One region of the Paenibacillus sp. FSL R5-0749 genome, then DNA from elsewhere that is predicted to be linked to it. Evidence: riboswitches for the same ligand, from Rfam matches in the RefSeq annotation. Region 1 holds a riboswitch; each other region holds the start of a gene.
What was found. Region 1 has a riboswitch for cyclic di-AMP ahead of MKY85_RS10265 (C40 family peptidase). Riboswitches for the same ligand answer to the same signal wherever they lie in the genome.
Positions count from the first base shown of each region.

Region 2: it holds a riboswitch for cyclic di-AMP, as region 1 does, so the genes downstream of both, MKY85_RS17075 (3D domain-containing protein) here and MKY85_RS10265 (C40 family peptidase) in region 1, are expected to answer to the same signal.
Region 3: it holds a riboswitch for cyclic di-AMP, as region 1 does, so the genes downstream of both, MKY85_RS00150 (ubiquitin-like domain-containing protein) here and MKY85_RS10265 (C40 family peptidase) in region 1, are expected to answer to the same signal.
Region 4: it holds a riboswitch for cyclic di-AMP, as region 1 does, so the genes downstream of both, MKY85_RS07130 (hypothetical protein) here and MKY85_RS10265 (C40 family peptidase) in region 1, are expected to answer to the same signal.

Region 1 covers NZ_CP152005.1:2,267,761-2,270,879, reverse strand. The annotation lists gene pelA (pectate lyase) at 1-917, opposite strand, end outside; cyclic di-AMP (ydaO/yuaA leader) riboswitch at 1,336-1,467, shown strand; gene MKY85_RS10265 (C40 family peptidase) at 1,473-1,937, shown strand; gene MKY85_RS10260 (carboxymuconolactone decarboxylase family protein) at 2,037-2,366, opposite strand; gene MKY85_RS10255 (hypothetical protein) at 2,508-2,726, opposite strand; gene MKY85_RS10250 (hypothetical protein) at 2,846-3,119, opposite strand, start outside.
Region 2 covers NZ_CP152005.1:3,876,571-3,879,689, reverse strand. The annotation lists gene MKY85_RS17085 (ABC transporter substrate-binding protein/permease) at 1-353, shown strand, start outside; gene MKY85_RS17080 (amino acid ABC transporter ATP-binding protein) at 340-1,062, shown strand; cyclic di-AMP (ydaO/yuaA leader) riboswitch at 1,283-1,479, shown strand; gene MKY85_RS17075 (3D domain-containing protein) at 1,482-2,153, shown strand; gene MKY85_RS17070 (polysaccharide deacetylase family protein) at 2,261-3,055, opposite strand.
Region 3 covers NZ_CP152005.1:31,875-34,993, reverse strand. The annotation lists gene rnmV (ribonuclease M5) at 1-241, opposite strand, end outside; gene MKY85_RS00150 (ubiquitin-like domain-containing protein) at 397-1,581, opposite strand; cyclic di-AMP (ydaO/yuaA leader) riboswitch at 1,853-2,106, opposite strand; gene MKY85_RS00145 (TatD family hydrolase) at 2,348-3,118, opposite strand.
Region 4 covers NZ_CP152005.1:1,634,503-1,637,621, forward strand. The annotation lists gene MKY85_RS07115 (urease accessory UreF family protein) at 1-48, opposite strand, end outside; tRNA gene MKY85_RS07120 (tRNA-Leu) at 492-574, shown strand; gene MKY85_RS07125 (glutathione peroxidase) at 723-1,202, opposite strand; cyclic di-AMP (ydaO/yuaA leader) riboswitch at 1,574-1,749, shown strand; gene MKY85_RS07130 (hypothetical protein) at 1,865-2,263, shown strand; gene MKY85_RS07135 (HAD family hydrolase) at 2,600-3,119, shown strand, end outside.

The DNA.
Region 1 (3,119 bases):
CTTTCTTTATCAATGTCACTCAATTTGTATTTAACTACCCCGTCTCGTCCAATGAAAATGGGTCTATCCGTTCCTATTTCATAGAAGCGTGCCCAGATCGGTGCTGCTTTGGAATCAGCGATAATCTTGCTATCACCATTTGCCCTTTCATACTTGTAACCCGTAATTTTCACCTTGTTAAACCAGTCCTCTGCTCCTTTAATGGATGCGGTAATTTTAGCGGTAGCAGGCCTTGTTTTCAGAAATTTAACAATCGTTACACTCTCTCCAGCTGTCAGCGATGGTACTTCGTAGATTCTTGCGCTCGCTGGTTTAAGGGAACTGGAATCATGTTGTTGTCCCCATGCTGTAAGCTTCTCGCCTGAGACGACCTGAGTATTCAGAATCGCCCCCACACCTTTGGCAACTGAATTTTTACTGCGATTAGCAAGTGTACTGTCGATAAATGAGAAATCACCTTTGCGTGTTGCTACTTCATCGAGCATGATCATTACATTAATCATTGCATCATCATTGTAGGTAATATGCTTGTGATATCCAGAGCTTTGGTAGACTTGTGGCCATCCGCCGTTTGAATACTGCATATTGATCAAAAAGTTGATTCCTTTGATTGCAGCTGTGGAGTAGCGTGGATCATTCGTCTTTTTAAATTCCTTCGCCAATCTTCTAATTTCTGAATATGTAGCCTTGTTGTCAATCGTGGACTTCGCCCACTCTCCACTTGTTTGTTTATAATCTTTTCTCCAACCTCCATCCGGCAGTTGGTTCTTCAAAATATCTGAAATACTCGCTGTAGTACCCGATGCATCAGCAGCAGATACCGTCCCTACAGGGAGAACTGCAATTCCAACTGTTGAGAACACCATGGCGCATGCCAGGACAAAAGTAACTATTTTCTTTGCTTTCAAATGTAACACTCTCCCATGTTCATTGTAATAACATCCACAATTCTACCTTACCTATAACGCCCGTCCTTAAACCTCCTTAATTTAAATATATAACATAATAAAATCCATTTTTATCCAATATGTGGATTGGATAATCAGATGATATGCAAAAAATCAATTTTTGTCAATATATGCAACTTAATGAATATAATCTCTTAAATTCTACATAACGGATAGTCCTTTTAACTCATGACAAACTTATTTATTTATCCAATTTCGTCTCAAACGAATCAATAATGACGTTTTTGTCATCAATGATACCCAAACTTGACGCCTTCTTTCATATAAAATCGTTAATTCCGCTAACATTGAGGTATTACGAAGGGGTTTAAAAGGGTTTGACAATTACGCATTTATGCAATATAGTTTCAAATAGTTACAAAAACTTAATTATTCATTGCCGAGTTTCAGGTTTGAAAACGGGGGAACCATTTTGGGTGAATTATTCTTATACATAGGAAATATAGGGAACCTTCTACCGAACCCTTAGCTAACTCCGTAGGCATCGAAGGGAGAACATTGATTTTGAAAAAACTGATTATCTCCATTTTTGGAGCGGCTGTACTATTTACATCCGGGGCAACAAGCACAGAGGCAAGCAGTATTAACTCCGTAGTGAACAACATGACAGGTATTCCTTACAAGTGGGGTGGCACGACTCTGGCCGGGTTCGACTGTTCCGGGTTTATGAGATATATTTTCAATAAATACAGCATTGAATTGCCACGTACTTCGCAACAGCAAGCCAAAGCAGGTACTCCAGTAGCCAAGAGCAATGTTCGGACAGGTGATCTGGTGTTCTTTAACACAACAGGCAAAGGCATTTCACATACAGGTGTTTATATCGGCGGCGGACAATTTGCACATGCATCCAGCAGCAAAGGGGTAAGCATCACCAAAATGAGCAATCCTTATTTCAATGATCGTTACGTAACAGCACGTCGGGTAACTGGACAGTTTATGTACGATAAAATGTTAGGGAAAATGTAGGGATAATATCAAAGAGGAGGCTCCGGATCAACCGGAACCTCCTCTTTTGTTTGATTTCCTCTTTAGGAGGACAGTCCTTGGACTACCTCCATCTTACACTTAATGCAGCGCCTTCTGCACTCGCATCGCGCCCTGGGACAGGGCATGTCCGCCTCCTACAGCTCCGGCCACAGCAACGGTCTCCATAATCTCCTGATCTGTAGCGCCCTTGGCACGTGCTTCTTCTACATGATAGAAGGTACATACCTCATTGTTGGCGAACAAGCCAATACCAAGCGCGATGAGCTGTTTGGTCTTCGCATCAATCGCCCCAGGTTGGAAGCATTCTCCGGTAAACTCATGATACGACTTCACCACACCTGGCAGCACATCACTTAATGCTCCAATCTGATCCTTGTAGGCATGAACTTTATCATTCATCAATGTCATGTCTTGCAGCACACCCTCTCGGCTATAGTTACAGAATTTCTTCACTGTACCTATCTTCTCTCCCGAGTGAGTCAATTATGCCAAGAAATCATGGTAATTCCAAACATTTGTACGCTCATACTTCTGACATAATGATCGTTGTTACTCACCAAGTGGACTTTGCCGGGGTTCGCTGAACAACTGATAGCGGTAACCACGATCCAACTTGACGACACGTCGATTTTGACGACGGATAAGTACCTGCTCGCCATCCCAGGCAACGACAATCCCGGTTACATCGTTCGATTCCAGCTCGTCCCGTACTACTCTGACTTTCTCACCTGACAGACGCAGGGCGTCCAATTCTGTATCACTAATCATGTTCATGGCTCCTATATTCCAAATTTATTTACAAAAAGAGACCTAAATGAAAAGTCATTTAGGTCTCACGTGACTGTATTGGACTGTCATGTCATTCGAAATTATGTCCCGACTGAAAGTTACCGCTGCGCGTGCTCTTTGCTGTCGTTCTTCTCGAACCAAAAATCAAGCACTTTGGCGGACATCACACGTTCTTCAAGGTACTCCACTTGATGCGGTGTAAATTGTTCTTTCCAAGAGAAGGACAACTCTTCGCATAAGCCTACAATCGTCAGTAATTCTGACCAGGCAACATAGCGTTTGTACCAGAAAAATTGAGGATGTTCAATCATATAGGGATAAAGGTCATCGAATTCCGTATGTTTACAATCCAGGGCACGTTCAAAATGAACT
Region 2 (3,119 bases), 1.6 Mb from region 1:
CAGAGATTTTCCGTGCAGGTATTCAAGGTGTGGATCGGGGTCAGTTGGAAGCAGCTCGTTCCCTGGGAATGGGTAGAGGGGCAGCAATGCGTTATATTATTTTACCGCAAGCCTTCAAAGCTGTATTACCGGCGATCGGTAATGAATTCATAACCATCATCAAAGAATCCTCCATTATCTCCGTTATCGGTATGGTGGACATTATGTATCAGGCAAGTGTGGTCAAAAATATTACGTACCAAGGCTTGAGTCCATTTTTGATTGCAGCAGCCATCTACTTTGTAATGACGTTCATTTTGTCCAAGCTGCTGGGACGACTGGAAAGGAAGTTGAGTGCAAGTGATAGACGTTAGACAATTACACAAATCTTATGGAAATAACGATGTGCTTAAGGGCATTAACGTGACGATTGGCAAAGGTGAGGTTGTCGTGGTCATCGGTCCTTCCGGTTCGGGGAAAAGTACATTCTTGCGTTGTCTGAACCTGCTGGAACAACCTACCTCGGGAGAGATTGATTTTGAAGGCGTGTCAATCACAGACCCCAAGCACAACATTAACGCAACTCGTGAGAAAATGGGTATGGTGTTTCAACATTTCAACCTGTTCCCACACAAAACGGTAGAACAAAACATCACAATTGCTCCGATCAAAGTAAAGAAACAATCCACGCTGGAAGCGGAAAAAATTGCTGCTGATCTGCTTAACACCGTGGGCTTGTACGATAAAAAAGATGTATTCCCGAATCAGCTGTCCGGTGGACAGAAGCAGCGGATCGCCATTGCTAGAGCACTGGCCATGCAGCCGCATGTCATGCTGTTTGACGAGCCTACATCGGCATTGGACCCTGAGATGGTCGGTGAGGTACTGGATGTCATGAAACGTCTTGCAGAAGGCGGGATGACCATGGTCATCGTCACGCATGAGATGGGGTTTGCACGTGAAGTTGGAGACCGGATCCTGTTCATGGATGGCGGGGTTATTGTGGAAGAGGGAACACCTGATGAGGTGTTTGGAGCACCGAAAAATTCACGTACACGTGACTTCCTTGCGAAAGTACTCTAAATGAATTGATTAAATAGCGTTACTGACTTCGAGTCGGTAACGCTATTTTTTTGTTGAAAATAATTACATATGGGATTCAAAAAGTAACTATTCTGTTACCAAATATATAGCGGATATCTGGCCCAACACTTTTAGTGTATTCAATATTCTTACACGTGCTTATACATGTTGAATCCGTTTGGTAAGAATTACTACAAGTTCAGGTTACAAAATTGTGATATATTGAACTCTGCCGAAACTTCCGGACAGGGAGTGCGGGGGATGTAACGATGCAGATAGTGCAGGGGGAAGATCTACAGCACACTGCTTGGGGTGAATTAGGGGTACATATCGTTTCAAATGTAATGATGGACCTATAGGGTGGGCTCCTCATCCGAATCCGACAACTAACTTCGCAGGCACAATGAGGGAGGAAGACCATGATTAACAAGAAACGTATAGCCAAAACAGCAGTAGCATTAATGACAACAGCAATGCTCATTCAAGCCGTTCCGGCTCACGCCGATTCAGTTCATGTGGCCAAAGAGGGGGATACCTTCTACACCTTATCGAAACAATACGGAGTATCAATGAACACGTTAGTTAAAGCAAACAATGACATTTCGCCTTACAACATTTATGGTGGTTTGAAAATTACGATTCCCGGTAAGGCAAACAATGTAGCTGCCGCGGCGACGGAGAGCAAGACCCAAGCCAAAACGGTTACGACAGCAAGCTTGGACGTTAACACTGATAACAAAGTGGTTCAAGCGTGGGGTAAAACATTCGATTACAGTAAAACTGTGAACGTGAAAGCAACAGCATACTCTGCAGATCCGTCTGAAAATGGAGGATGGGGTGCCGTCGATTATTTCGGAAATGACCTTGAACTGGGTACGATTGCAGTAGATCCTAGTGTCATTCCACTTGGAACCAAAGTACTGGTAACGGGTCACAGCCATCCAGGCTTGCCAAAACAGGCTTTTGTGGCTACAGCACGTGATGTGGGCGGTGCAATCAAGGGTCACCGGATTGATATCTTTATCCCTGGTAGCAAACAGTCGGTAAGCACATTTGGTTTTCAGGATATCGAGTTGTACATTCTGAAGTAGAGCGTAAATTTCATTTAAACTGAATTCAAACAGGGTGTCTGCCAGTCGCTAACTTGCGATTGAACAGCACCCTTTTAATATTTCCTTGATTACCTAACACGGTTATTCTATTCTTTCGCCTTCGGTAATCCCAGCATTTCGTCCAAGGTGACCAGTTCATATCCCCGGTTACGCAGTTCCTCAATAATTTCAGGCAAAGCCTCAATCGTACCATTCAGATTCGATCCAACTCCGCCTCCTGCATGTTGTAGAACGATGGAGCCAGGTTTTACAGCAGACAGGATGTTATCTTTTACCTTTTCCTTGGAAAGACCTTTCCAGTCCAGAGAGTCAACGTTCCAGTTCACAATACTATAATGTTGTCTGGCAGCCCATTGCAGCTGTTCTTCATTAATGTCTCCATACGGAGGTCGAATCATCTTGGGCGTATATCCCGCCAAATGGCGAATGATATCCCCGGTATGTAAAATTTGTTTGCGGAAGGCATTCATCGACAGCTTACTGAACTCCGGATGATTGTAGCTGTGATTGCCAACGATGTGCCCTTCCTTAACAATCCTTTTTACCAAATCGGGGTGCTTCTCAGCACGACTACCAACGATGAAAAACGTAGCTCTGACTTTATACTTTTTCAACAGATCCAACACCTGCGGAGTAAACCGTGGATCGGGCACATCATCAAATGTTAACGCAACCTGTTTAGTTGAAGGACCATTAGTTTTGAACGTATCGGCATATTTCTGACGTAACTGTCCCAATGTTAATTGTTCTTCTTCCACGGAATCAGTATTGGATACCGATTCACTTGGCGGGTCTGAAGCATCCCGTGATGAAGCTGGTGGTGCTTGATATCCTCCGAGAAAAACAACGATAACCATCAGCATAATGAGGCGTACGCGCATAATAACAGCCTCCTTTTCCAAAATGACGTTCTCTATGGTATGCCCGTGGGCTTGAGAAAATATG
Region 3 (3,119 bases), 2.2 Mb from region 1:
CCGGAATGAAAGCATGTTTGCAACCAGGCACCTTATTCGCAATGATTTTACGAATGCGTTCGCCGGCATGATCCGGATCTGTCAGTACAATGACTCCCCGTCTCTCCTGAGCAAGCGCAATCCGCTTCAGAATGCGTTGGTTGATGGCTGATCCACCTGTTTCTATGGTATCGGCTTCCACAGCCCGACGGATGGCTACCGTATCATCACGGCCTTCCACCACAATGACTTCTTTTATCATGTTCCATTTCTTCCTTTCTAACGCAAAAAGAAGAGGAATATCCTCTTCTCTGCCAAACGGCGGGGGAGACTGAATTCAGACCCCTCCGCCGCATATTCCGCATGAATCATTCATGCAACTATTTTATAGCATTCCCATTTCAAAGTAAAACGATTTTAGTTCGCTTCCGGCTTCACCGGACCGATCACGTAGACCGTCTTGCCTTTCTTGCGTCCAAAATTCAGGGCATGCTTCACACTGTCATAATATACGTCAATTTTGTTGCCTTTAATGGCACCGCCTGTATCTTCCGCACGACGGAATCCCAGACCTTCGATATATACCCACCAGCCAATTGGAATGACTTTGGGATCAACCGCGATGGTGCGCCCTTCCGTTACACGAGTACCGGAAGCTGTTTTGGTTCCAATGCCAGGCTCTTCGGAAGAGTAGGCAGTCATGGATACATTCTTAAGTACTTTGGAATATTTAAAAGAAGTCCCGGATACGGTAATCACTTTGCTGCCCGAGGCAGATGTTTTCTTCGAGTTCGTTGTTGTAGCCTTCTTCGTTGTTGAAGTTTGAGCTGATACGGTCTGAATCTCTGGTTTTTTCACAACAGGTTTTGCTTTGGTGCCGACAGCAATCACTTTATCTACACGATTATTCGCGACAGATTTGCCGACCATTTTTTTGGAGACCAATTCTCCATCCTGAAATACCTTTTCGATGTGCTGTACAAGTGTGCCTTCTTTGCCGTTCACAACGACACGGTTATCCCCTTTGTACAAGCTAGGGTCAGCCGTTTTAATTACTTTGTAAGCGATTGGTTGTTCTACATCCACTGTACGCTTTGTTACGCGCACTACACGGATCTTCATATCTGCTTTGATCGCAGTTCCAAGCGCCGGATACACCTTATCATTACTTTCAACTTGAATACCTGATTTTTGAATTGCATCTTCTACGGATGAATCCGTTGTATACAGAGTCTTGGTGTCTCCGTCTGCCGTAATGTTAACTGGAACGGCCCGCTCAATAACGATTCGGTCTCCATCTGTAATCGCCCCGTTCATGGACATGGATACCTTGTCGTGAGGGCTGACTGTGATCGACTGCTCCTCCAGCATTTCCTGAAGCATTCCTGTACGAGTCTCTACCACCTGAGCTTTGCCATCAATAACCAGTGAAATTTGTTTCCCGGCCTGACCGTAAACGACTAACAAGATCATGATTGTAAGCGCAATTGAGAAAATCGCGATCAATGCCATTTGACGCATGTTCTCATGCTTCCACCGCAACGCGAAAGACTTACTGGATGATCGTGACTCATGGGTCTCTTCTGGTTGGAATGTGCCCACTTCTCCGTCCTCCTTCATAGCCTCGCCGTCTAAAGTAACGCATGATGTCTTTGACGTGACTATACCAAATTTTCTACAGAACACAGATCGGACCAACTGATCGGTTCTGCACCATGAATCAATCTTCGCAACATGATGTCATCCTCCTGAATACCTACCGTATGATGACAACATTTCTTTTATTCAAAAACAAAAAAGCCAAAGAAAGAGTGTAAGAGGAACTCTTTCGTGGCTTCCGAATGATTTTGAATATCGGAAATTCATGCACGAGGTTGCCTCTCTTTTTCCGCTTGCGAGGTTAGCTGTCGGGTTCGGGCGAAAGAGAGCCGCCCTATCTTGGGTCACCCGCTCATGGCGGACGCCCTTGAATTCACCCCGAGACCCAAAGAAGAAATCAAATACGGCTTCGCAGTTCCCTTCGCTGCTTTTGGGTCAGCGAACGTTGCGCATCGGCCAAATACACCGATGTTTAAGCCCTATTGGTTCCCCCGCTCTCCGTTAACGGAGACTCAGCGAGACTGATTCATGAAAGTAATGTTGTTTCATCGGAAAGTGTCCCTTTGTTCATCCCCCGAACATCTGTCCAATTTTCCGCACAACAATTCACTGAAAAGATGATATCCTGTTTTGATGCATGTTGTAAAGCGTTGATCAAGTACGTTTTTCTGAATATTTGGTTAAAATATTGTAATATTCTTGATTTATTTGGATCAAAGGGCAAATTAACTCCGCTTACCTGCCTTTTTCACCTCATTTGCTCGTTTTTTTAACGAATTCCAAATCGTTCCATGGCATTTTTGGTGGTTATTGCAGCAATTTCCTCCACCGAAATGCCTTTAATTTCCGCAGCTGCCTCTGCAACCAGACGTACATGCGCTGTCTCATTTCGTTTCCCGCGATAAGGGTGAGGTGTCAAATACGGAGCATCGGTTTCAATGAAAAATCGGTCCATCGGAACCTTCGCTAGCACCTCTTTGGGTTGCTTTGCGTTTTTGAATGTAATCGGTCCTCCGAAGGAGAGATGGAAACCCATATCGAGACAACTTTTTGCTGTTTCCCAGCTGCCAGAGAACGAATGCATCACACCACCAACTTCACTCGCCTTCTCTTCACGCAAAATTCTTATGATATCCTCATGTGCATCCCGATTATGGATGACAATCGGCATGTTCACTTCACGCGCCAAGGCAATTTGTTGTCGTAATACGCGATGCTGTATTTCCTTCGGTGAAGTATCCCAGTGATAATCCAATCCAATCTCACCGATTGCCACCACTTTTTCATGCTTGCATAAAGATGCAATCCACTCCAAATCCCCTTCCTGCATTGTGATCGCATCTACGGGATGCCAACCTACAGCTGCATATATAAAGTCATACGTTTCAGCGAGTTTCATTGTGGTTGGAATTGTCTCCCGGTTAAAGCCAATGTTGATCATGCGACCAACTCCTGCATCCACAGCACGCTGAATCATGTCCTCGCGGTCCTCGTCGAATTGTGGTGCATCCAGATGTGTATGTGTGTCGAACAGCATCATG
Region 4 (3,119 bases), 630 kb from region 1:
GGAATCAAGCAGTTTGACATAATCGAGCAGCTTATTCCCACGGTTCACATCATTCGCCTCCTGTGTTCGTTAAATGTCATGTTAGATGACATTTATATTCCTTTTTGTTAACTTTATGTTTGAAAATCCGAATTATATGATAGTTATCATCCCATAAACGTCCGCTTTTTGTCAATAGTATCCGTTGAATTTAATGAATAGATTCTGTTATTTAATATTTGTGTCATTTTATATAACTTATTATGTTATTTATGTGACGAAGTGCAGGGAGGAATATATATAAGGAAGGACTATATATAAATGAATCAACAAGATCGGCTCTTACCGAAAAAGAGGGGATCAAATCTAATAATATGCAGTTCATGGGTAAACATGACGAGAATATGCGTTTTTTGAGGAAAATGCCTAGCTAAAAAAGAAGGTTTAAAAAATGCTTTACTTTTATTTCTGAACCCTGTATAATCAATTCTGTTGCCGATTATTTACGACATGCGGTCGTGGTGGAATGGCAGACACGCTATCTTGAGGGGGTAGTGGGCGTATGCCCGTGGAGGTTCGAGTCCTCTCGACCGCATCATATGAACGATGAAGAAGAAGCTTTCCATTAATGGAAAGCTTCTTTTTTTGCCTTTTTGAACAGTCTGGTACCAGAAGTTGAAAAAAAGGCCATCCATTACCGGGGGTAAGGGTGCTCTACCTTCCGGCAAAGGGTGGCCGATGTACTATTTTTGCAGCAAGTTCTTGATATCTTCTTCAATCTTGTCAGGTGTTGTTTTGGGAGCATAACGTTTAACTACCTGTCCGTTCTGATCCACAAGGAATTTGGTGAAATTCCATTTGATTGCTTTGGAGCCGAGCAGGCCGGGTGCTTCTTTGCTAAGGTGTTGGAAGAGCGGGTGAGCACTTGAGCCATTCACATCAATTTTCTCAAACATAGGGAAGCTCACGCCATAATTCATCTGACAGAACTCCGCGATATCGTCGGAAGAACCTTTTTCCTGGGCAAACTGGTTGCTTGGAAATCCAAGGACTTCAAATGGCGCATCCTGGAACTTGTCTTGCAGTTCTTGCAGACCTTTGAATTGAGGTGTAAGTCCGCATGAGCTTGCCGTATTCACAATCAGTAACACTTTATCACGGTAGTCGGACATTTCAACTTCTTGACCGCGAAGGGTATTCACTTTGTAATCGTAGACTGTCATCTCAATCGCCTCCATGATATCATCTGATACCTTTCATTATATTGGTTACAATTAAATAATGCAAAACTAATATGGTGTTAAAAGAATCAAAACTGGCAAGTTGTGCAGAATGCGTGAATGAATTGCGAAGTGATTTACGCCAGAGTGAGAATTAGATAGCCTTGACGAGGTGGATAGCGTATAACCGTATTGTAAGCGTTATTATATATGAATAATGGCGAAAATCTGCCGATTCGGTGATCTGTCCGGACTTTACACCGCCATGGCACGGGTGTATGATTCATATCGTAATTTCAATTTAAAACTAAATTGTACCTGAAAAACGAAACAAACGATAATATCGCTCAATCTTAACTTAAGATATACGAACGATGTTTTAATCGCTGAGTTTCCATTCATTCATGAGTGGGAAACGGGGGAACCAACGGAATGCGCTGTCCAGGACAGTAGGCATTCATGGGGTGAATTTTCCGGTGACAGCCGGAAATAGGGCGACTCTCGCGCCCGAATCCGTCAGCTAACCTCGTAAGCGTTAAAGGGAGAGGCAACAAGCCGTACGCTGGTTCATGGCGATTTCGCCATGGATTCTTTAAGAAGCGTTCGGGAGGCCTTGGTCCCCCACGCTTCTTTTTTGTTGTCTTTTCACGCCAAGGGAGGAACGAATGATGGATAATGAGATGATCTTAGTGACTGCTCCTAATGAAGCAGGACGCAAATTTATCAAATTGCTGATGTACAAAAAAATGCCGTTTGCCGTTCTAACCAACAGTGCAGGGGAAGAGCGCAGACTCCGTAGAATCGGAGTAGAACATGTCATTCGCATGAATACGGCTGCAGCTCAAAAATGGTTTTTGCCGCAGGCAAGCGTTGGCAACGTGTTTATTTTCGAGAACAGTCTGAATCTGACCTGTCGTTATTTACAGATCTGTCGATCGTGGACATCGAAATCCCTATGCGTCATTACGGAGCAAAGCCATCCGAAGGGGATCTATCGGGGAATGGGTGCAGACCGGATTGTATATTCACTCAATGGGGAAGTCGGCTTTCTCCTCAATGGGTAATGTCATAGCTTGAGATTGCTCAGGTGTAAGGTGCCTGTTATAATTGAATGTATCGATAAACGGAAATTTGAGGAGACTCGTGCATGATGGTGAGTCTTCTTTTTTATGGTTTTAAAGGTTAAAGGTAGTTCAAAAAGTCCGCTTTTGATTACGAAGGATGCCTAGCGGCATCATCAGCATCGAATATGTAATTCAGCCGAAATGTCCGTTGCTCACGTAGTTTTCCCTACGCTCCGCTACTCCATTTCTAGCTTCATTCCATCTTCTCGATACTGAAAACCAGACTTTTTGAACACGAACTTTTAGATTGCCTGTGGCTTACAAGGAGGAATTGGCGTGCCGGATGTGGGTGGATTGAAGTGGTTGTTTTTTGATGTTGGAGATACGCTAGTGGATGAATGGGACCCCGTTGATGATATTATCGGACAGTTCGTTCGCGAAGCCGGTGCTTTGGGGTATCCGGTGAAGATTGAGGCGGTACGTGAACTGTTCGCGAACTGTTATCAGAAATATGAACAATGGCCCATGAGAGTGGCAATTCGCACATTCATTGAAGATGAAGGACATCAGAAACAGATTCAGGACAAGCTGAAGTTTAAAAAAGATCTTGAACGACCTTTTCCTTCAGCGGATTCCGTTCTTCAGCAGTTGTCGCGGTATTATCGCATTGGCATTATCGCCAATCAGAGTCCTGGAACGGAAGAAAGACTGGAGAGTTACGGACTGCGAAAGTATGTTGATGTTCTGGCATGCTCGGCTGAAGAAGGGGTGTCCAAGCCAGATCCAGAGCTGTACGCTGTAGCCCTGAAACAGGCGGGTTGTGCACCGGAGGAAGCCGTCATGATCGGGGATCGGA